2 regions of the Lactobacillus leichmannii genome follow, and region 1 is predicted to be linked to the other one. Evidence: predicted binding sites of a transcription regulator. Region 1 holds the regulator's gene; the other holds the start of a gene.
What was found. The regulator LexA, encoded in region 1, represses DNA repair genes until DNA is damaged. The targets are predictions, from matches to a motif close to CNAACANNTGTTNG.
Positions count from the first base shown of each region.

Region 1 (11,745 bases):
GACGGCTGACTTTAGTCAACGTCTTCAACCATAAAGACAGTCCGGCTAAGGTCTTCTTGATTTCCCTTAAGGCCGGAGGGACGGGCCTTAACTTGACCGGGGCGGATACCGTCATTCACTATGACCCATGGTGGAACGTGGCGGCCCAGAACCAGGCAACTGACCGGGCCCACCGGATCGGCCAGGAAAAGAAGGTAACGGTTTACAAGCTGATTGCCAAGGATACGGTTGAGGAAGCTATTTTGGACTTGCAGGAAGCCAAGAGCCAGCTGGCGCAAGGCATCTTGACGGCAGAGTCTGTTTCCAGCGCCAGCCTGCAAAAGGAAGACTTGCTCAAGATTTTGGACTAAAGAAGCTTGCTTTGCCTGGCTAAAGATGGTATTCTATTAGACGTGGTATTTTGCCAATAAAAATTAGGGGTGTTCCGCTGGCCCAGAGAGGTTGATGAATGCCGTAGAAGGAGAAACAATAATGGATCCATTAATTCAAGAATTGACTAAAGAACAACTTCGTGATGACATGCCTGAATTCCGTGCCGGGGACACTGTTCGTGTTCACGTACGTGTTGTTGAAGGTACTCACGAACGTATCCAGATCTTCGAAGGTGTCGTAATCAAGAAGAGGGGCACTGGCATCGGTGCTACTTACACTGTTCGTAAGATCGCTTCCGGCGTTGGCGTTGAACGGACTTTCCCAGTTAACACTCCACGTGTTGCCAAGGTTGAAGTTACCCGTCACGGCCGCGTACGTCGTGCTAAGCTTTACTACCTGCGGACTCGTAGCGGTAAGGCTGCTCGTATCGCAGAACGTCGTCGTTAATTCTGACAACGAATCTGAAACTGCTTTGCATTTTGCAAGGCAGTTTTATTTTTACGCGTTTTGGAACTAACGTTCGAAAAATCGTGCTATAATTATGATAAAAACAGCAAGGAGGGGCAGGCATGCATTTGGCGGAAGTAGCCGACTACATTCAAAGCAAATATGGTATTGAGGCCAGCTATGTCGACCTGGCCGGGCAAACCCTGGCCGCCGTCACGGTCCCGGGAGCAAATGAAAGTTTCGCCTTGCTCCTTAAGAAGGACGGCCGCGAAACTGTTGAACTGAAAGCCGGGTCCTTGGCTAAGTTTTTGGCTGCCCAGTCGGCTTTTGGACCAGCCGTCTTCATGCAGGACCCGGCCTGGATCAAGGTTGATTTAGATAATCCTGCCTTAAACGACCGCTTTTTTTACAAGACCCTGGATTCTGCCTATCAGAGCTCCCGGCCCTTGGAAGCAGCGAAAAATACGGCAGAAGATAGGCAAGAGCATGAAATCTACCTGCTGGATGATGAGGGAGAAGACTTCCAAGAAGAAGTAATTCCTAAGCGGCCAGCCTTTTTCAAAGACAGCGACTTTGACCGCCTGCTGGTTGAAAAAGGCCAGCCCGTGATCCCGGAAGGGATCAAGCAGATGCAGGAGAGCTACGACTATTTGGCCGTACCCCGGCGGGAGAGCAATTTTTACCGGCAGGGGATGCTGATGGCTAATTATGAAGATGACTTTGCCCAAATGGTCCCAATTAACAAGCAGCGACCAGTCTACCATGATCTGACCGTCGACCAGTTGCGGTCCTATTTTTCCTGGCGGACTAAGTTCCGGCAGGGCAAGTACAAGCCAGCTCCGGCTGCCTATGTCTATTTGCTGGCCAGTGAATTAGTCTGCCAGATCGGGGTTAAGGATAAAGCCGATGGCCTCCGTCAGCTCCGCCTTCTTTTTGCCAAGTGCGTGGAGCAAAAGGATATTTCCACTAGCTGGCAGGAAAAGCACATCCTGCAGAACTACCTGGTTTATTACGGTTTTGCTCTTGAGGAAATCCGGCCGGATTTTGAAGATGAGCTGATGCGGGGGGAAGTTTATCATAATCTTCTGTCTGGTGAAGCGAGCGGACAGGAACTCTACCAGGCCATCTGCTGCTTATCTTCTTATTTGCCCAAGAACAATCCCTTGCTGAAAAAGGAGCCGGAGAAGTTTTATGAGCTTCTGGCCCAGGTCTGGCAGGAAGTCCGCCTGAATCCTTACCAGCTGCTTAAGCTTTTGGTCGGGGAAAAAACGACCTTGCCGGTAGAAATGTTTGCTGATACGGTTTTCTTCAGCCTTGATCCGGTCAAAGACGCTGAGCTCATTTTAGGGCCAGGCCTTGTCTACCGCTGCCAGGGCGGGCAGTGGAGTAATGAAGTCTACTGGCCTTCCGGCCGGCAGAGGCAGCTTTTGGCCAATTTCATGCATGAATTTGACCGCTTGAGCCGGCAGGCCTTTAAGCAGGGGCGAGCCTTAAAAGAAAAAGACCTGCCTCCCGCTTTTAAGCAGGCAATCGTGCAAGGAATTGCTGACTACCAGGAAATTCTGATAGAAAGGGCTCGGCCAAAGGTTAAGATCAACCTGGCCACCCTGGACCAGATCCGGTCCGACGCGGCTGAAACCAAGGAAAGCCTGCTGACTGAAGAAGAGCGGCAGCTGGAGGCCGAAGAAGCTGAGAAAATTACTAGCGAGAGTAATAAGCAAGTATCTGAGTCTTCTGCTGCAGAAGAAAAGATGACAAAGGACATTGATGAAACGGCTGCCAGCGGCCTGGGCTTAGACGAGAATGAAGAGCAGCTGCTTTTGGCTCTTTTTTCCGGCCAGCCCTACCAGGACTTTTTACGCCAGCGGCACCTGCTCTTAAGCGTGGTCGTGGACCAGATCAATGAGAAAATTTTTGACGAAATCGGCGATGCCGTAATCGACTGCGATGGCCAGAAGGCAGAAATCGTGGAAGATTACCGGAGCGACCTCGCTGACTTATTAGGAATTGAGGAGAAATAGTGGAGCAAAAGAAACGGATTCCAAAGCGGATTGCCCAAACGGTTATCAGTTCACTTAAAGGCGGGGTTGTGCCCCGGATCGGCCTGCCATATATCACGGTGGGCCGGAAGGCGGAAATCGAGGCCCTTTTACACGACGTTGACTTAGTCAAAGAAGGCGGGGCCTCCTTCCGCTTTGTTGTGGGCCGGTACGGGTCAGGCAAGAGTTTTTTGCTGCAGACCATCCGCAACTACGTGATGGACAGAAATTTTATCGTCTTAGATGCCGACCTGTCCCCGGAACGCCGCCTGCAGGGCAGCAAGGGGCAGGGCCTGGCCACCTACCGGGAACTGATCCAGAACCTGGCCACCAAGACCCGGCCGGAAGGCGGAGCCTTAACTTTAGTCCTGGACCGCTGGATCAACAATGTCCAGACGGCAGTAGCCAGTGAAATTCCTTTTGATGCCCCCGGCTTTCAGACAGCCGTTGACCAAAAGATAGTCAGCCAGATTTCCTCTTTGAGCGAAATGGTGCATGGCTATGACTTTGCCCAGCTGTTAGAGCGCTATTACCATGCCTACCTGGCCGGCGACGAGGATACCAAGGGTAAGGTGGTTAAGTGGTTTAGAGGGGAATACCGGCTGAAAACAGAAGCTAAGCAGGATCTGGGCGTCAACATCATTATTTCTGATGAAGACTGGTACGAGTACTTGAAGCTTTTTGCCGTCTTTTTCCGCCAGGCTGGCTACAGCGGCATGTTTATCATGGTCGATGAATTAGTCAACCTCTACAAGATTCCTAACGCCATCTCCCGTCAGTACAACTATGAAAAGCTGCTCAGCATGTACAATGACGCCATGCAGGGCAAGGCCAAGTACCTGGGCATTATTATGGGGGCCACGCCCCAGGCAGTCGAAGACCGGCGGCGGGGCGTTTACTCTTACGAAGCCCTCAGGTCCCGCCTGGCCGAAGGCAAGTTTGCCAAGGAAGGGCAGCGGGACCTGTATGCTCCCGTGATCCGCCTGGAACCCTTGACGGCAGAAGAAATGCTGGTTTTAACGGAGAAACTGGCCGACATGCATGCCAGCCTTTATGGCTATGAGCGGACGATCAGCGAAAAGGACCTGGCTGACTTTATCAAGATTGAATATGCCAGAGTTGGCACGAGCAGCATGATCACCCCAAGAGAAATCATCCGGGACTTTATCGAGCTGCTGGACATTGTCTTGCAAAATCCCGGCCAGACCGTGCAGAGTCTTTTGACAGACGGGGACTTTGCCTACACTAAGTCAGACGCCGTGTCTGATGAAAAGACCAGCGACTTTGCGGAATTTACGATTTAAGTTTTAATTAGGGAAGTTTTTTATGGATGCTTTTTCCCGCTATGCTCCCTTCATCCAGGACTATATCTATTCCCGGGGCTGGGAGACCCTGCGGCCTTTGCAGACAGCAGCGGCCCAGGTAATTTTTGCTACTGACGATAATTTGCTTCTGTCGGCTTCGACTGCTTCCGGGAAAACCGAAGCAGCCTTTTTCCCCATCTTGACAGATTTGGCGGAAAATCCGGCTGACTCTATTGCCTGCCTCTATATTGCCCCTTTAAAGGCCTTGATCAATGACCAGTATGACCGGCTTAAAGACATCTGTGAAGGCAGTGATGTCCCGGTTTGGCGCTATCATGGGGATGTTTCGGCTGCTCAAAAGCGGAAAATGTTCAAAAGGCCCCAGGGGGTCCTGCAGATAACGCCGGAATCCTTAGAGAGCCTGATAATCAACAAGCACGCGGATATTCCCCGCTTATTTGGCGATCTGCGCTATGTTGTCATCGACGAGTTGCACTCCTTTTTAAGAAGCGGCCGGGGCGGGCAGACCTTCTGCCTATTAGAGCGCTTAAACCGGCTGGCTGGTGTTAAACCCCGCCGGATCGGCCTGTCAGCTACGATCGGGGACCCGAAAGCGGCTGGGCAGTTTTTAGGGGCCGGATCGGGCCGTCAGACCAGGATTCCTAAGGTGAAAAGCCAGCCCCAGCGCTGGCGCTTGTCAATGGAGCATTTCTATAAAAGCGGTAACCAGGCTGGCGACCATTCTGCCTTGCCGGCCCAGGCCGTTTTAGATCAAGCCAGCGACCAGGCACCAGAATTAGCTGACCCGGGCCTGGCCTATATTTTTGACCATACCAGGGGCAAAAAGTGCCTGGTCTTTACTAACAGCCGGGAAGAATGTGAAGCTGTCTGCCAGGTTCTAAGGCAATATTGCGAATATAAGAATGAACCAGACCGCTTCATGATCCACCACGGCAACCTGTCCGCGGCCCTGAGGCAGGGGGCAGAGGCTATCATGAAAGACGAAGATGCCAATATTACGACTTGCGCGACGGCTACTTTAGAACTGGGTATTGACGTCGGCCAGCTGGAGCGGGCCTTTCAAATTGAAGCGCCCTTTACCGTTTCCGGCTTTTTGCAGCGGATGGGGCGGACTGGACGGAGGGGCAATCCAGCAGAGATGTGGCTTGTCATGCGCGAAGAGCAGGCTGAAAGCCGGGCCATGCTGCCAGTTTTGCTTCCTTGGTCGCTTCTGCAGGGGATTGCCTTAGTTGAGCTGTATTTACAAGAGCGCTGGGTTGAACCGCCAAGAGACCACCAATTGCCATACAGCCTCCTTTACCACCAGACCATGTCTACTTTGATGGCCGGCGGGGAGATGAGCCCGGCAGAACTTGCTTCCCGGGTTTTGACCCTGTCCTACTTCCGCTGGGTCAGCCAGGATGACTATAGAGTTTTGCTCCGCCACTTGATCAAGACCGACCAGATCCAGCTGACGGAAAATGGCGGCTTGATCGTCGGCCTAGCCGGCGAGCGGGTGACCAACAATTTCAAGTTTTACGCCGTTTTCCAGGAAAACGAGGAATACAGCGTCCACGCTGAGTCAGAAGAACTGGGGACGATCGTTAAGCCCCCGCCCTTGGGTGAAAAAATCGCCATCGCCGGCCATGTCTGGGTGGTTGAAGAAATCGACCGTCGCCGCCGGCAGGTCTACGTCCACCAGGTTAAAGGTCGGATCCCAGCATATTTTGGGGATGTAGCCGGCGACATCCATCCCAAAGTTCTCCAGCAGATGAGGAAGATTCTGGCAGAAGAGAGGCAGTATCCTTACTTGATGAAAAACGCGGCTGCCCGCTTGAGTGAAACGAGAGCAATGGCGGAAGCCGCTGGCCTGCCAGATAAGCAGCTGATTAACCTGGGGGCTAAGACCTACTGCCTTTTCCCTTGGACGGGTTCTTATGCTTTTCTGGCCCTAGAGCGTTTCTTGCGCCTGAAATGTGCCAGCCGTTTAGGGCTTAAGAATATTGACTCAGTCCGGCCATACTACATCCAGTTCAGCATGGATGTCAGTGTAGGAGACTTTTACCAGATTCTGGCTGAAGAAGTCGCTAAAGACTTTGACCCTTTGGACTTGCTCTATCCAAAGGAAGTGCCGGTTTTTGACAAGTATGATGAATACCTGCCAGATGACCTGGTCAGAAAAGAATTTGCCTATAGTGTCCTGGATTTGACTGAAATGCGGCGGGCAATCGGAGAGATTACGAGACAAATGGCTTAAAAAAGATGTACAATAATGTCTAATAATCAAATCTTGATTTTTAGAAAGGACATTTATGTCAGTAAGCAAGCGTCCGATTTCCGGTTTTCAAGAATTAGAAACAGCCGCTGATGACAGCGATGAGATACATTTTAAGTTAAATGGCCAGCAGTGGCTGTTAGTTGATGACGGCAATCCTTTGACCCCGGCCAGCAAGACCTTGATCAACTGTGATTTGCCTGAAGAGCAGCAGTTTTTTGCCAATACGGAGGAATTTCTGACCTGCCAGATAGGCGGTCAGTCCCTGGCTGACTGCTGGCCCCAGATGAGCGAGGTAGCTGTCTGGAGCGTGCAGTTTGACAGCCTGGAGGAATTTGTCCAAGCGATTAAAGACGGCTGCGACATTAAGTTTTCTTTAGCCGGCCGCCAGTACAGCCTGGGCCAGTCCAGTGAACGAAAGGTCTATCGGCAGCTCGCCTGGCGTTTGGAGAAGGGCGGGCAGATGAAGGTGGAAAAATTTGCTGACTTGAAGCAGCTTTTGGCCTTTGAAATTGCCGGGCAAAGCCTGGGCAAGCAGTGGTCAGCCATGAAAAATGTCGACTACGGCTGATTTTAATCTAAATTTTTTTATGGAGAAAAGTTCTGGGAAAAGGCTTTATTTTTGAAAAAAACTAATTTCGTAAAGAATAAACCTGGTTTTACTTAATAAAGCAAGAAAAAGAGACTTTCATTATAAATAAAAGAAACTTTCTAAAATATCGGGTATAATATTTTATAGATCCGATATGACAGAAAGATGAAAACTATGAAAAGACAGCCGCAAACAATCAAGAGAATCATCCAGGCCTTGGCCTGCGGTCTGCTGCTTTTGCTAGCGACCAGCCTAACCGCCTGTTCCAGCAAGCAGGAGAGCAGCTATGCCCGGGCCAAGCAGTCTAAGCAGATAACCTGGGGGGTCCGGCCAGACACCAAGCTGTTCGGCTTGACCAACATCAAGACCGGCAAGATCGAAGGTTTTGAAATTGATCTGGCTACGGCCATCACCAAGCAGATCCTTGGCCCTAAAAGCAAGGCTGTCTTCCGGCCGATCACGGAAAAGACCCGGATCACCCTTTTGCACAACGGCTCCCTGGACGCCGTCATTTCAACCATGACCATCACCAAGGAGCGGATGAAGGTGATCGACTTCTCTGACGTTTACTTTAACGCCAACGAATCCATGATCGTTAAGAAGTCCAGCAAGATCAGAAGCATTGCTGACTTGAATAAAAAGGGAGTCGTGGTTATTGCCATCAAGGGGACCGACGTGGCCAACCAGGTGGCTAAGCTGGCTCCAAAGGCTAGCGTCAAGCAGTTTGACGACTACGGGTCAGCCTTCAACGCCTTAAAGGCCGGACAAGGGGATGTCATGATCGACGACAACGGGATTTTGGCTGGTTTGATCGCTGATACCCCGGAATTCACCTTGACCAAGGCCTCTTTAGCTGAGGAGCCATACGGCATCGGGGTTGAAAAGGGCCAGACCGAAATGCGCCAGGCGATCAATCAGGCCTTAAAGCAGCTGCGGGCCAACGGAAAATATGACCAGCTGGTCAAGAAGTGGTTCGGCAAGGTCTCCGGCTTTGACGTCAAACATGCAGAAAGCCAGAAGGTTAAGATTCAATAAGACGGAAAAACTAATACAAAAAGTAAAAAGCTAGGAGCAGATGCTCCTAGCTTTTTAGCTAGCATGTAAATTATTTGTATTTTAGTATTTTGATTTAGATTTAAAGGATAGCGCCGACAACGATCAGGCAGAGGCCGGCAAGCGTTGCGACCAGTTCCTTGCCTTGCTTGCGTTCGCCCAGCAGAGTCATCCCGCCGATAGTGGAGATGATTACGCTCAGCTGGCCGTAGATGAAGGCGTTGGTCACCCCGTTGACTTGAGCGGAGATGATGTAGGCGTAAGCTGCAATCCCGAAGCTGATGCCGGCAAAGAGGTCAAGGTAGCTGGCCTTTTCCTTGAAGGCAGCCTTGTTGCCGCTGAAGGCCAGGTAGATCACAGACCCCAGCAGGATCCCCAAGGTTTGCGGCAGGAACATGGATTCAGCGTCTGCCGTAATCGTCTTCGGGAAGGCAGAGTAGGCCAGGTAGCCGATCGTGGTCAAGACCAGGAAGAGGATGTCCTTGTTGGTGGTCTTCTGAGTGAAGCCGTCGCCCTTTTCAGTGTAGGCGGTCAAGATGACGCCGACCATGATGATGACCAGGGCAATGATCCCGAAGATAAAGTTGTTGCTGGTCTTCCATTCACCAAAGATCAAAGCCCCGATGATGGTATTGCCGACCAGCTGCAGGCCAGTTGAGATCGGCATGGTCTTGCTGACCCCGATCCGGGTGAAGGAGATGAACTGGCCGATTTGACCGATCGTCCATAAAGCACCGGACAGAAGGGACAGGAAGAAAACTGGCATGGAAATGGCCGGATGCTGGATTAAAGTCACGATGATGCCGACAATAGTCGCCCCCATGCCGACGCCGAAGATCTGGTTGGCCGGCTTGCTGTTTGGCACCTTGTTGACGATCCAAGGCATAACCCCCCAGCCGATGGCCGGCAGTAAGGCAATGATGATATTCATTAATTGAAAACTCCTTTAACTAATAATTTGTCGAATAGTTATTAGATTAACGGAGTTTCAGGAAAATAGCAATAGAAAACGCTATGAAAATGTCAACCGTTTTCAGAAAACGGTTGAAAAGGAAAAGATGCTTTGCATAAAGCAAAACATCTTTTCAAAAAAATATGAGCTAATCGAGTTTGCTGACCGGCAATACTGTATTAATCAATATTTGCTCTGTAAAGACCGACGACCTTGCCCAAAATTTGTACATGGTTCAAGATAATTGGATCCATGGCATCATTTTCCGGTTGCAGGCGGTAGTGGAGGTCTTCTTTAAAGAAGCGCTTGACTGTTGCTTCCCCGTCATCAGTCATGGCGACCACGATTTCCCCGTTCTGGGCCGTGGTCTGCTTGCGGACGATGACATAGTCCCCGTTCAAGATACCGGCATTGATCATTGAAGTGCCGTGTACCCGGAGCATGAAGAGCTCACCGGCATCACTGGCCAGGTTCGGTGGAAGCGGGAAGTAGTCTTCCACGTCCTGGACAGCCAGGATCGGCTGGCCGGCGGTAACAACCCCGATGACCGGAATGTCTTTAGGCTTGATGCCCAAGGCGTCAAGGCCGGCGTGGGTGATTTCCAAAGCTCGGGGCTTGGTGGCGTCCTTGATGAGGTAGCCCTTGCGCTCCAGTCTGGTCAAATGGCCATGGACAGTGGAGGTTGAAGACAGGCCAACTGCCGCGCAGATTTCCCGGACCGTCGGCGGGAAGCCGCGGTTTTCAACGGTATCGTAGATGTATTGCAGAATTTCTAATTGTTTTGAGTCGTGAGTTGCCATAGTTACTTTTCCTTCGTCAAAAATCTTATTGTCGGTTATTATTTATTTTAGCAAATATTCGGGAAGTTTACAAACTGGCGTTCTAGGCTTAAAACTTTTTTTATTTTTGCAAAGCGAGTACACTATTCTTATCACTAGAAAGGCGGATATATATATGACAGAAGCAGATCAAGTCAGAAAAAGAATCAATGAATTATACAAGAAGAAGCAGGAAAGCGGCTTGACGGAGGCTGAAGAGGCTGAACGCAAAGAACTGCACAAGCAGTTTATCGCCAACTTCCGGGCAGGTTTCAAGCAGCAGCTGGACAGCCTGGTAATTGTTGACGATCAAGGCAAGGACGTTACGCCGGAGAAAGCCAAGCAAATTCAGAAGAAAAAGCTTCTCAGATAAGATTTATCCTTTAAAAATGGTCTGAAGTTTTGTAAGATAGTATTTGTGTGACTAACGAATGCATCTCCGCTGAGGCGGATAACAAATTAAGACCAATGGAGGTTTAGCGATAATGAATTTAGGTTTGGCGATTTTCTTGATTATTTTGGCAGCTCTTCTGGGTGCGGTTGCTGGTTTTTACGGTGCCCGGACTTACATGAAGAACTACTTTAAGAAGAATCCCCCGATTACCCGGGAAATGGTTGAAACCATGATGTCACAAATGGGCCAGAAGCCTTCAGCCAAGAAGGTCAACCAAGTGATGAACATGATCAAGCATCAGGCAGCTAAGAACTAGTCTAGTCAGCCATAGAGGGCTAGGGGAATCCTGGCGCTCTTTTTTCGGGCTATGGGGATTAGAAAAGAAGGAGAAAAAGATAAAACCCAAATAAAAGAGGGAGGAAAAAATGGATACTTTCAGCAAGCTGGGCTGGTTCTTTAAAGCCCACCGCAAGCGCTACGCCTTAGGGATCACGGCCTTAGTCCTGACTTCGGCAGCCAACCTGGTCCCGCCGCGGATCCTGGGCATGATGGCTGACCAGCTGGATACGGGGAGAATCAGCTGGCAGCAATTTTTTAGCTATGTTCTGGCAATTTTGCTGGCGGCTTTGGCCCTTTATGTCTGCCGCTATTTCTGGCGCAAGCAGATTTACGGCGGAGCGGCGATTTTGGAAAAAGAACTCCGCGGCCGGCTCTTCTGGCATTTTATGCAGATGGACCGGACCTTCTTTCAGCGCTACCGTACCGGGGACTTGATGGCCCGGGCAACCAATGACGTCCAGGCCGTGCAGAACGTAGCAGGTGACGGGATCTTGACTTTGATCGACGCGATTTTTACCGGGGGGACCACCTTGCTGGCCATGATGATCCTGGTAGACTGGCGCTTGACCCTGGTGGCCATGCTGCCGCTGCCCCTTTTGGCCTTCTGTGCCCGCTACCTGGGTGATCGCCTGCATGACGCCTATATGGATTCGCAGGCGGCCTTTTCCCGCTTGAACAACAAGACTCAGGAATCCTTGTCTGGGATTAAGGTCTTGAAGACTTTTGGCCAGGGAAAGGAGGATGCGGCAGCTTTTAACAAGATGACCTATGAAACGGTAGATATCAATAAAAAGGTCTTCCGGATCGACTCACTCTACGACCCAATGATTACCATGATCATCGGGATTACCTACATCATTACCATCATCTACGGTGGCCGGCTGGTTCTCAGCAAAGCGATCAGCCTGGGCCAGCTGATTTCCTTTGTGTCCTACATTGGGGCCATGGTCTGGCCAATGTTTGCCATTGGCTACCTGTTTAATGTTCTTGAGCGGGGGAGCGCCAGCTACGACCGGATTATGAGCCTGCTCAATGAAAAATCTTTGATCGTGGACTCAGATTCAATGGACAAGGAGCAGAAGCTGACTGGAGATTTGCGCTATCACGTGACCAGTTTTGCCTACCCGGATGAACCAGACAAGGCTGCCTTGGGGGCAGTG
Region 1 is NZ_QOCY01000042.1:82,744-94,488, forward strand. Features, by position in the region: gene DS743_RS04770 (DEAD/DEAH box helicase) at 1-350, shown strand, start outside; gene rplS (50S ribosomal protein L19) at 472-819, shown strand; gene DS743_RS04780 (TerB N-terminal domain-containing protein) at 942-2,840, shown strand; gene DS743_RS04785 (ATP-binding protein) at 2,840-4,162, shown strand; gene DS743_RS04790 (DEAD/DEAH box helicase) at 4,185-6,419, shown strand; gene DS743_RS04795 (hypothetical protein) at 6,475-7,008, shown strand; gene DS743_RS04800 (transporter substrate-binding domain-containing protein) at 7,204-8,064, shown strand; gene DS743_RS04805 (GRP family sugar transporter) at 8,165-9,013, opposite strand; gene lexA (transcriptional repressor LexA) at 9,214-9,834, opposite strand; gene DS743_RS04815 (DUF896 domain-containing protein) at 9,989-10,225, shown strand; gene DS743_RS04820 (YneF family protein) at 10,338-10,562, shown strand; gene DS743_RS04825 (ABC transporter ATP-binding protein) at 10,672-11,745, shown strand, end outside.

Region 2 (11,745 bases), on a different contig from region 1:
GCCTTCTTGGCTAAAAGAGGCGTTAAGGGCAAAAGAGGGGTAAAAATTTCCCAGACCGTGTCATAGCCCCGCTTTTTCCGGTGCTCAGGTGAAGTCGGGACCGGGACGTAGTAGTCGGCCGCTAATTTTTGAACAGCAGGGGCGGCCAATTCCTGCAAAACTTGGCAGAGCAAGTAGTCCCCATAGCGCTTGTAGCGGACCATCAGGTCATGAAAGGCCTGGTTGTAGCAGTAGACGGCCTGGTTGTGCAAAAAATTCCCCTGGTAGATCCGCCGCCACTTCTGGCAGTCCTGGCAGATTTCCCCGCTATCCTGCTGGCGGCCGCACTGGGGGCAAAAGGCGGGGCCGATCTGCGCAAACTGCTGGCGGCAGGATGGACACAGGCAGGAAGTCTTGCTTTTGCCCGGCAAAAGCAGGCGCCTCATGTCCAAATCTCCGGTAAAAGGCTGGTCGCAAAAAAGGCAAAGACTCATCCCCGGTTCATCTCCTTGATCTGCTTGACCGCGCTTCTGATCTGCCGGCTGTAGCGCCGGTAGCCAAAAAGCACCAGCCCGTCCGGATCCTGCTTGTCTCTGCCCACCCGGCCGGCAATCTGGACCAGGCTGGCAGCGGAATAAATCTCATCATCAGCGGCCACGATGATCACCCAGACATGCTTAAAGGTCACCCCCCGCTCCAAGATTGTGGTCGTCAAAAGCAGGTCCAGGTCGCCTTTGCGGAATTTTTCCACCTTCTCCAGCTGGTCCGGGTCCTGGGCATAGACGGTTGCCAGGCGCAAGTCGGGCAGGAGCCTTTTGACAGCGGCAAAATACTGGGGCATCTGGGCAATTCTGGGCAAAAAGACCAGGAGGGGGTGGCCGCTTTTAGCCGCCATTTTGATCCGCCGGGCTAATTTCGGATGCAGGCGGCCCTTGGTCAAAAAAGGCTTGACGTACAGGTCCAGCCGGGGCACAGGCAAGGTATAGCCGTGAAAGCGGCGGTTGAGCCTAACGATGGCCAGTTTCCCCTGCCTGGCCGCTTTTAGCAGGTCCTCAGGCGGGGTGGCCGTCAAAAAGACCCGGCTGCCCGTTTTTTTAACAGCATTGCCCGCGGCAAAATGCAACTGGGGATTGCCGGCATATGGAAAGGAGTCGATCTCATCGATGATCAAAAGGCCAAAGGCCTGGTAGTACTTCAGCAGCTGGTGGGTCGTACAGATGACCAGCTGCTCATTGGCCGCTTCCTTTTCCTCCCGGCCATGGTACTTGCCGATCTCCACCTCCCCGAAGGCTGCTACTAGGCGGGGGTAAAGCTCATTGACCACGTCGATTCTGGGCGTGGCAATGGCTACCCGGCAGCCGCGGCTGAAAGCCTCAGCCAATAAGGGGAAAATCATCTCCGTCTTACCCGCCCCGGTCACGGCCTCAACCAGGCAGTCCTCTTTAGCGGCAAATTTCTCCAATAAGAAGCGGCTCACACCCTCCTGCCGCTCTTGCAGCTGCCCTGTCCAGGTCATCCCCGCCCTGGGCGGGTAATGACTGCCAGCCGCCTGGCGGACCAAAAGCTTGCCCTCATCCAGCCGGCCCAGGCCCACGCAAGCACGGCAATACAAAAAGCCCGACGGCAGGCGGGCCCAGCATGAGCTGCCGCAGCGCTGGCAGATGCCATTTTCGATGGCGGGAATTGCCGTCTGCCCCTCTTTTATGCTATTATCCACTTTGTCAACCAGCCATTGGCGGCCGGTCAGAGATTCTTTTTCTTCTGTCATTTTTTTGCCTCCACTAACTAATACACCAAAAAGGGATGATTTTTTGTCAAAAGAAGCAGATTTTTTAACAATCAAAGAAAACGGCCAGCATGAGCTGGTCATCAAGAAGAGCCGCTTCATCGCGACTCTTGCCCGGGTCCAGGATGAGGAAGAGGCCCGGGACTTTATTGCCGCGACCAGCAAAAAGTACCATGACGCCACCCACAACACCTATGCCTACACCTTGGGCATTAATGACGACCGGGTCAAAAGCAGCGACAACGGCGAACCAGCCGGTACGGCCGGGGTGCCGGAATTAAAGACCCTGCAATTAATGGGCCTGAAGAATGTCGCCGTCGTCGTGACCCGGTATTTCGGCGGAATCAAATTAGGGGCCGGCGGCCTCATCCGGGCATACTCTTCCAGCGTCAGCGAGGCAGCTGAAGCCATCGGCATCGTCAAGCGGGTTAAGCAGCAGGAATTGATTTTTACGATCCCCTACAACCGCTATGACAAGGTCGACCACTTCCTTAAGGAAAAAGAGGTCTTCGTTGCCGGCACTGAATATGGCGTAAACATCACCATTTCCATCTACCTGGACCTGGACCAGATTGACCCCTTTATCAGCGATCTAACCGAGCTCTTAAACGGTGAACCCAACCTGATCAAGGGGGACCAGCGCTATAACGAAATTCCCGTTAAAAGCGGAGAAAAAAGATTCTAACCAAAAATGACCAAGCATTTCTGCTTGGTCATTTTCTTTTGTCTGTTCAGCTTTATTGTTTTTTACCGCTATTTTTCTCAGCAGGCTTGTGCCCCCCCTTGGACCGCTCCTGCCACTTCCGGGGCTTGGCCTCGCCCTGATGCCAGACTTCAACGTCCGGCTCCTTAGTGTGAGTGCTATGTAAAACCAGGCGGTTAATCAAGTGGCTGAGGGGCTTGTATTTTTCCCCTAAAAGGCCGATCGATTCCACGAAGAGCTCAACGGCGATCAAGAGGCCGACCAGCAAGAGGGCCATGGCCCAGATCGGCGACAAGAGGAAAAGCATGGACACGAAGGAGAAGATCAAGGACAGGGCGTAAATCAGCAGTACCGTCTGTCTTTGGGTCAGGCCCAAGTTCATCAGCTGGTGGTGGAGGTGGTGCTTGTCCGCTTGGGAAATCGGCTTCTTGTTCAGCTTGCGGCGGATCATGGCATAGACCGTATCAGAGATCGGCACTCCCAAGATGATCACCGGTACCAGCAAAGAAATAAAGGTCACGTTCTTCAAGCCCTTTAAGGCTAAAACCGAGATCATGAAGCCCAGGTAGAGGGCCCCGGTGTCCCCTAAAAAGATCTTGGCCGGGTTGAAGTTGTAAGGCAAAAAGCCCAGGAGGCAGGCCGCCAGCATAAGGCAGGCGATCGGTACGTACAGGCCCTGGTTACGCAAGAAGAAGTAGCCGACAATCCCCATGGTCAAAAGCGAGATGCAGGACACACCGGCCGCCAGGCCGTCTAAGCCGTCAATCAAGTTGACCGCGTTGGTCAAGGCCAGGATCCAGAAGATGGTAATCGGCAGGCTGAGATACCAGGGCAAATTGATGGTCTGGCCGGTAAAAGGAATATTCAGCTCGGTCATCCGGATTTCGGCCAAAAAGTAGGTAATCATGGCCGCGATGAAGATCCCGCCCATTTTTTGCCCGGGCTTGAGTTCTAAAATATCATCGATCATCCCGGTCAAGACGATCACGCTGGACGCCAGCAAAAGGGCAAAGAGCTCGTGGGTCGGAAACTGCTCTCTGAGCAAGATGAAGGTCCCGATATTGTAAGTCACGAAAATCCCCAGTCCCCCGATAGTCGGCATGGGTTTCTTGTTGACCCGGCGGGCGTTAGGATTGTCCACCGCCCCCAGGACAAAGGCCAGGCGCCGGATGAAAGGCGTGATCGCTACTTGGATGATCACCAGTAAAAAAAGGTCAACGATAATCTTAAACATGAAATTCTGCTTTCTGAGTCTAGTTGAGTTAATTATACCGGGCTTTAAGGCGATTTGCCAAATGCTAACAAAAAAGTCCAGAATTCAATCTGGACTTTCTGCTTTATTTGGCAACTGCCACGGCACGTTTCTCCCGTATTACGGTGATCTTGATATTGCCCGGGTAATCGAGTTCTTTCTCGACCCTGTCCCGGATTTCGTGGGCCAAAACCGTGGTCTCATCATCTGAGATCTTGCCTGGCTCAACCATTACGCGGACTTCCCGGCCGGCCTGGATGGCATATGCCTGCTTGACGCCGTCATAGCTGCCAGCAATGTCTTCCAGTTCCGTCAAACGGCGGATGTAGTTCTCCAAGCTTTCGCTTCTTGCCCCAGGCCGGGCGGAAGAAATCGTATCCGCCGCCACGACCAGGTCAGCGATGAAGGAGAGCTTTGGCACGTCACCGTGGTGGGCAGCGATCGCGTTGACCACCAGGTCCGGTTCATGGTATTTCCGGGTCAATTCAACACCGATTTCTACGTGGGAGCCTTCGATATCATGGTCGATTGCCTTGCCAATATCGTGTAATAATCCCGCGCGAACCGCTAATTTTTCATCCAAACCAAGTTCAGCTGCCATGGTCCCGGCCAGCTTCCCGACTTCAATCGAGTGCGCCAGCACGTTCTGGCCATAGGAAGTCCGGTACTTCAGCCGGCCCAGAATCTTGACCAGTTCCGGGTTCATCCGGTGGATGCCCAGTTCCATCAAGGCACTTTCACCAGCCTCGTAAATATCGTCGTTGACTTCCTTGCGCGCCTTGTCAACCATCTCTTCGATCCGGGCCGGATGAATCCGCCCGTCCTTGATCAGTTTCTGCAGGGCCCGCTTGGCAACTTCCCGTCTGATGGAGTCAAAACCGCTCAAGGTGACCGTCTTTGGCGTATCGTCAATGATCAAGTCTACCCCAGTCATGGCTTCAAAAGAGCGGATGTTCCGGCCTTCGCGGCCGATGATCCGCCCCTTCATGTCATCGTTTGGCAGGTCCACGACTGACACGGTCGTTTCCGCGACCGTATCCGCCGCGCTGCTCTGGATGGCATCCACGATGATTTGGTGGGCAAAGCGGTCGGCTCTGGCACTGATTTCTTCCTCGTTAGCCCGAATCAGCTCCGCCTTCTCCTTGGTCAGGTGGTCGGAGACCTGGGCCAGGACAATCTTCTTGGCCTCTTCTTCGTCTAAGTGGGAGATTTCCAGCAGCTTGTCATTCTGCTTCTCGACCAGCCCGTGCGCTTCTTCCAGCAAACCAGCGGCTTTTTCTTCCTGCTTTTTGATTTGGTCTTTCCTTTGTGTGAGTTGTTTCTCCCGGTCATCGAGCAGGCTGCTGCGGTGATCCAGGGCATCTTCTTTCTGCTGAAGGCGGTTTTCCTTGCGGGCCGCTTCTGCGCGGCGCCTGTTCAGCTCGTCTTCAACCTTCTGCCGGTAATCCCTGATTTCTTCCTGGGCTTCCAGGATCTTGGCCTTCTTCTCCGTTTCAGCATCCCGCTTAACGGCTTCAGCGGCCTGCTTCTGCGCCTGGACCTCAGCCTTGGCTGCTTCGACTTCGGCTTTCGCCTTGGCCAAAATTGCCTCCGCGCTCTGCCGGGCGTTTTCCGCCTTGGTTTCCCAGGCATTCTTCCGGATGGCATAACCAATCAGGCATCCCACGACAAGTGAAATAAGAAAAATTACAGCGACTGTTGCGAGAAGAAATATAGTATTATTCATCATGAGTTACGTCGCCTTTGTATTTAGAATTATTCACACATTACTAATCATATGTTACATTTTTGGTCAAGTCAATTCCTTAGCTGCATTTGCGGAAACAAAAAAGATTGCCAGGCCTCTGCTGGCAATCTTTTTATTGGCCAAAAACTACCTACTTATCAGTCTTTTCCGGACTTGGCGGCTCTGCTGGCTTCTCTTCGCCAGGAGCTGCCTTCTTAGCCCGCTGTTCCTTGACCTTCTCCGGATTTTCCTTTTCTTCCAGAGATTCAGCATCGATTCCGTAAGCCTTGCGGACCTGGGTCTGGATGTCCTCGGAAACGTCCGGGTGTTCCTCCAGGTACTGCTTGGCGTTTTCCCGGCCCTGGCCGATCTTTTCACCGTGGTAGGAGTACCAGGCCCCGGCCTTGTCGACGATGTCCTGGTCAGCAGCCATGTCCAGCAGTTCGCCGGACTGGGAGATCCCCTGCCCGTACATGATGTCGACTTCAGCTACCTTAAATGGCGGAGCAACCTTGTTCTTGACCACTTTGATCTTGACCCGGTTACCGATAACGTTGGTGGACTGCTTGATCTGTTCCGCCCGGCGGACTTCCAGCCGGATGGTTGAGTAGAACTTCAGCGCCCGACCACCTGGGGTGGTTTCGGGATTACCAAACATGACGCCGACCTTTTCCCGGATCTGGTTGATGAAGATGGCAATGGTCTTGGTCTTGGCAATCGTCCCGGAGAGCTTGCGCAAGGCCTGGCTCATCAGGCGGGCCTGGAGACCGACGTGGGAGTCACCCATTTCACCTTCGATTTCGGCCCGCGGCACCAGGGCGGCAACGGAGTCGACCACGACGATGTCGATGGCCCCGCTGGAGATCAAGGTGTCCGCGATTTGCAGCCCTTCTTCCCCAGTGTTTGGCTGAGACAGGATCAATTGGTCGATGTCCACGCCCAAGGCTTCAGCGTAAGCCGGGTCCATGGCGTTTTCCGCGTCGATGTAGGCCGCCGTGCCGCCCCGCTTCTGCACTTCAGCTACGGCGTGCAGGGCAACGGTCGTCTTACCGGAAGATTCCGGCCCGTAGATTTCCACGATCCGGCCCCGCGGGTAGCCTCCCACGCCCAAGGCCGCGTCCAGGGCCAGTGAGCCTGACGGAACAGTCGAGATCTGGGTGTCGACCTTCTCGCCCATCCGCATGACCGCGCCTTTACCGAAGTTCTTTTCAATTTTCTTTAAAGCCGCTTCAAGAGCCGCTTGTTTTTCATCTTTAGCCAATTTTTTCCCTCCTGGAAACTTACTAATAAACATTATACTTTGAAGGCCTGGTAAAAAGCAAGAAAAATCCGAACTAACGTTCAAATTGTTTCCTCTCCACTTACTAGTACAAGAAAAAAGCCCTTTTTTCCCCAATCTGACTTAAAAAATAAAAAATGAGTACCTTGCTGATACTCATTTTTAAAGAATAGTGATTTTCTAAATGCTTACATTGAACCCTTGAAGACATCCCATGAAGAATGGAAGTAGTCGTAGCCGGAGTAGATCGTGAAGATCAGAGCCAGGTAGAGCAGGATGGTGCCCAGGTGGAAGATGTCGCCAAAGAGCAGGAAGATGATTGACAGCATCTGGCAGGTGGTCTTGATCTTGCCAGGCATGGCAGCCGCCATGACCTTGCCGTTGTTTTCGACCACGATCAGGCGCAGGCCGGTCACAGCCAGTTCCCGGCAGACGATGATGGCTACCACCCAGGCTGGAGCCAGATTCAATGCAACCATGAAGATGAAGGCCGTCATGGTCAGCATCTTGTCCGCCAGCGGGTCAGCAAACTTACCAAAGTTGGTTACCAGTCCCCGGGAGCGAGCGATGTGACCGTCAAACCAGTCGGTTGCGGAAGCAACGGCAAAGACGATCATGGCCACCACCCGGCTCCACAGAATTTCAGTCCCTGCCAGGGTGAATGAGCCGGCTGGCCATTGGGCAATCAGCAGGATCATGAAGACAGGAATCAAAAAGATTCGGAAAACAGTCAGTTTATTTGGTAAATTCATTGCTTTAAATTCCTCACTTTTAAGAATTAATGGTCATTCTTCTCTTATTGCTTGCTGCTGGAAGCGGCAGATGATGATGGAGCAGCTGATGACTGGCTGCTTGGGGCAGCGCTGGATGAAGCTTGTGAGCTTGATTTAACGCTGGAGCTGGAAGCAGCTGGCCGGCTGGAAGCTGAGCTTTGCACGCTGGAACTTGCCCGGCTGCTGTAGCTCGTACTGGTATTGGTGTTAGTGTTGGTGCTAGTCGTGCGGCTTGCCGCGGAGCTGCTTGCTGAAGCAGAGCTGTCACCCAGGTAGATAGTCAAACGGGTCGTGCCGTTGATTGGAGTGAACGGAATCTTCTTGCCGCCAACAGTTACAGTCACGCCAGTATCAGTCCCCAGGTAAACGATCAAAGTTTGCCCCTTCTTGACAGTTTCCGTGTGCTTTTCACCGCTTTGCAGGGTCCCCTGGTTGGTGATCACGTTGTCAACGGAAACGTAGTAGTAGATGCTTTGCTTGCTTGACCGGACTACCAATGGCGTGCTGGACTTGATGCCAGTTACCCGGTAGCTTGAGCCGCCAAGTGAAGCAACCTTGATTGAGCTGGTCTTCTTTTTCTTGGATGAAGAAGAAGCTGATGAGCTCTTCTTGCTGGAAGACTTCTTGGAAGTAATCGTGACGCTGGAGCCAGCATTTTCCTTCTGGCTGCTTGACCCGGTCTTCTTCATGTTGGCAAAGACCATCCCCCCGATCAAAAGCAAAAGGGCGATCCCGCAGCCCAGGGCCAAGCGGGGCACAAGCTTGCGCCACTTGGCGTCCTTAGGAGCTTTCTCGGCAGCTTCCCGCTTGGCTGGCCGGCTGGCACTGATTCTGGCCGGCTCTACTGGAGCTGCTTCTTCTTCATGAGCTTCCTCATGAACTTCTTGAGCCGGACTGCTTGCTGCCGGCTGGCTGACTTCGCTCGTGACTTCATTTGCAACTTCGCCTTGGTACTGGCTCAGCAATTCCTTGCCGTCCAAGCCGACGATTTGCGCGTACTGGCGGATGAAAGCCCGGACGTAAAAGTCGCCTGGCAGCTTGTCGAAATCGCTGTTTTCGATTGCTTCCAGGTAGCGGCTCTGGATCTTCGTAGCCTTCTCAATATCGGAAATTGAAAGGCCCTTGGCCTCTCTTGCCTTACGTAGTTGTTCTCCAATGCCTGACATTATTAACCTCTTCAATCACTTTAAAATTCGTTTATAAATTATAGCACAATAGCCGCGGATGTGTCGCCCTATTCCAGCCAGCCGCCACTGACATAAATCGTTTGCCCGGTCAGGTAGTCGCTCTCAGGGTTAAGCAGACAGTCAACCCAGTAGGCAATTTCCTTGGGCTTGGCCAGGTGGCCGGCCGGAATTTCTTCTGCCAGCTCTTTTAAGGTTTCCGGGGAAAACATGGCATTCATGGCCGTGTTGACCGCCCCTGGGGCAACGACATTAACCGTGAAGCGGCTGGCGGCAACTTCCCGGGCATAGGCCTGCGCAAAGCGGCTGATCCCGCCTTTAGTCGCGCTGTAGACTGCTTCCATGGCGCTGCCCTGGCCCCCGTAAACTGAGCCCAGGTAGACGATCCGGCTGTGCTCTTGCTTTAAAAGCTGGCTTTCCAAAAGCTTGGTTAGCTTGATCGGGTTCTCCAAATTGACCTTGATGATCTGGTCAATGACCTGGGAACTCTGGCTGCCCAGGAAGTCATAGTTGGTGATCCCTTGGGCAAAAACGACCGCGTTGACGGGCAAAAGACTGCTGGCAAAATTCTTGAGCTGGTCGTCGCCTGCTAAAAAGTTCAGCTTGATCGGCATGAAATCCTGCAAGGAATGCTTTTCCGCCAGAGTCCTGGCCAAATCGCTGGCCTCTTCCCAGTTGCGGTTGCAGTGCAGGTACATGGACCAGCCAGACTCAGCCAGGCGGGCCGCAATGGCCTGGCCAATGCCGCCGGTTGCCCCGAAAATCAGTGCTCGCTTCATTGGTCATGCTCCTCAAGCAGGCGGGCCGTGTTGATGCTGGCGCCCTTGAAAAGCTCCTGGCAGTAGGCCCGGTAGTCGGCAAAATTCATGGCCTGCATCTGCTCAACATTGGCAAACAAGTCTTCCTCACCCAGGCTTTCTTCAGCCATCTCCACGGCAAAACCCGACAAATTGTCCAGGCTGCGCACGGTTTGGGCCAGCCAGCTTCTTTTGTGAATCTCAAAGAGCTGGCGCATTTCCATTTCCTGCTTTTTGGAAAAAAGCTTGTCTGGCGCCAGTTCTGCCTTGATCTGGTCCAGCAGCTCTTCTGCTTCCGGGCTCATCCCCAGCAAGGCCGCGTAGGCCCCCTGCCGGGTATAAGTTACGCTGATCTGGAGTGGCTGGCTGACCAGGCCGGCTTGTCTGGCGCTGGCAAACCAGTGGCTGGCGGCACCTAGCTTTGATTCTAGCATGATTTCCAGCAAAATTTGACTCATATCCCGACTTGCTAAAACTTTCTTAAAGTTTGGCAAAGGGATAGCCACCATAAACAGGGGCACTTCCCCGCCGATCAGGTTCCAGTCCTGCCCGCTTGGCAAAAAGGGCACCAAGTCCGCTTCTTTTTGCGGCTTGCCCGGGCGCAGGTATTGGTTTGACAATTTCATGGCCTGTCTAAGAATGCTCTTGACCTGGTTGTCGGTAAAGTCCCCGCAGGCAACAAAGGACATGCGAGCGGCCACGTAGTTTTCATCATAAGCAGCCTGGAGCTTTTCCTTAGTCACGCTGGCAATCGATTCCTTGGTCCCGGCCACGTCGATGGCCAAATTGCAGTCACCATAGATGCCCCGCAGGAGCCGGTCGCCCAGGATCCAGTCAGGCTCATCCTGGTACATGGCTAATTCCTGCTGGATGATGGGGATTTCCTTGGCCACATTCTCATCGGTAAAGTAGGGCTGGCCAACCAGCTTGAAGAGCAGGTCGATCATGGGGCCAACATTCTTGAGCCCGCTGGCGTAATACATGGTTTCATTGAAAGAGGTAAAGGCATTGACGCTGGCCCCCATCTTTTCAAATTCCAGGGACAAGTCGCCTTCTTCCGCGGCAAAAAGCTTGTGCTCCAAAAAGTGGGCCAGGCCGGGCACGGGCTGGGAATCAGCGCTGCCGAAATCGACGATAATGCCGAAAAAGCGCTGGTTAAAACCCTTGCGCCGGATCACCTGGGCCTTGAAGCCGGAAGGGAAATCTTTTCTGATAATTTCTGGTTTGATCATTTTAATACATAGCTTTCATTCAGATACAGCTTTTGGGCAAAGTCAGCCAGCCGGCCGCTGGTCACCCGGCTGACCGCGGCCATCATATCAAAGTCCTCGTAGTCGGCATGGAGCTTGTAGCGGAGGTCTTTGGCTAAAAGCCAGCTGGCATGGTCCTGGTTGAGCAAGTGGCGGTTGGCCAGCGCCTGCCGGCTCTGCTTGAGCAGGCCCGGATCGATCCGGCCGTCAGCCACCATCTGCATCTCCTTGCCGATGATCTGCCGGGCTAAGTCCAACTTGTCCGGATCCAGGCCGGCGTTGACCAAGAAGAGGGCATTGTCAGCATACCAGTTGCTTTCCACCGCGTAAGCCGCCCCGTTTTCCTCCCTGACCTTGCTGAAGAGCCGGGAGGACTGGTCTCCGGTCAAGTATTGGCGCAAGACCGTCCCCGTGGCCAAATCCTGCAGGCTGGGCTGGCCCTTGTAGGCATAGCCCAGGAAAAGCTGGGCCTGCTGCTTGCCCTGCTCGTCTGTTTTCTCAATCCGCAAGTCCGGGGCCGAAATCAATAAGTCCCGGCTGCCAAAGTCCAAGGCCAGGCCCGGCCAGCCTTCTTCTTGCAGCTTCTTTTGCAAAAGGCGCTTAACCTGGCGGGCATCATAGACATGGCCAAATACGCAGCTGGCCTGGGTCTTGATGGCATCGGCAAAGCGGCGGACTTCTTGGCTGGTCGCTTTCGTAATATCTTCAATCGAGCCGATGAAGCTGGCCGCGTAATCTGGCTGGTCCGCGTACCAGTTGTTGAAAAAGGCGCTTAAAGCCGCGTTGCTCGGCTCAGCCATGAGCTCCTGGTATTCTTCTTCCAGCTGTCTTTGGGCCAGCTGGACAGAGCTGGGCGTAATCAAGGGCCGGGTGGCCAGGCCAGCAAAAGTTTCTGCTATCTGCCGGTAGTTGTAGTCCGGGTCCAGGATTTCCTGGGGCTCAACGAAATTGGCCAGGTAAGAAATGACCATTTCCTTGCCAAAAAGCTGCACGACTGCTTCAAACTGGAAGGAGTA
Region 2 is NZ_QOCY01000044.1:234,849-246,593, reverse strand. Features, by position in the region: gene DS743_RS06435 (ComFC family protein) at 1-473, opposite strand, end outside; gene DS743_RS06430 (DEAD/DEAH box helicase) at 470-1,747, opposite strand; gene DS743_RS06425 (YigZ family protein) at 1,791-2,450, shown strand; gene DS743_RS06420 (glycosyltransferase family 4 protein) at 2,503-3,702, opposite strand; gene rny (ribonuclease Y) at 3,806-5,449, opposite strand; gene recA (recombinase RecA) at 5,598-6,707, opposite strand; gene pgsA (CDP-diacylglycerol--glycerol-3-phosphate 3-phosphatidyltransferase) at 6,914-7,477, opposite strand; gene DS743_RS06400 (helix-turn-helix domain-containing protein) at 7,522-8,664, opposite strand; gene ymfI (elongation factor P 5-aminopentanone reductase) at 8,733-9,461, opposite strand; gene DS743_RS06390 (M16 family metallopeptidase) at 9,458-10,711, opposite strand; gene DS743_RS06385 (M16 family metallopeptidase) at 10,708-11,745, opposite strand, start outside.
Region 2: a site for LexA is predicted at 6,777-6,790, ahead of recA (recombinase RecA). Genes of this name have one in related genera too.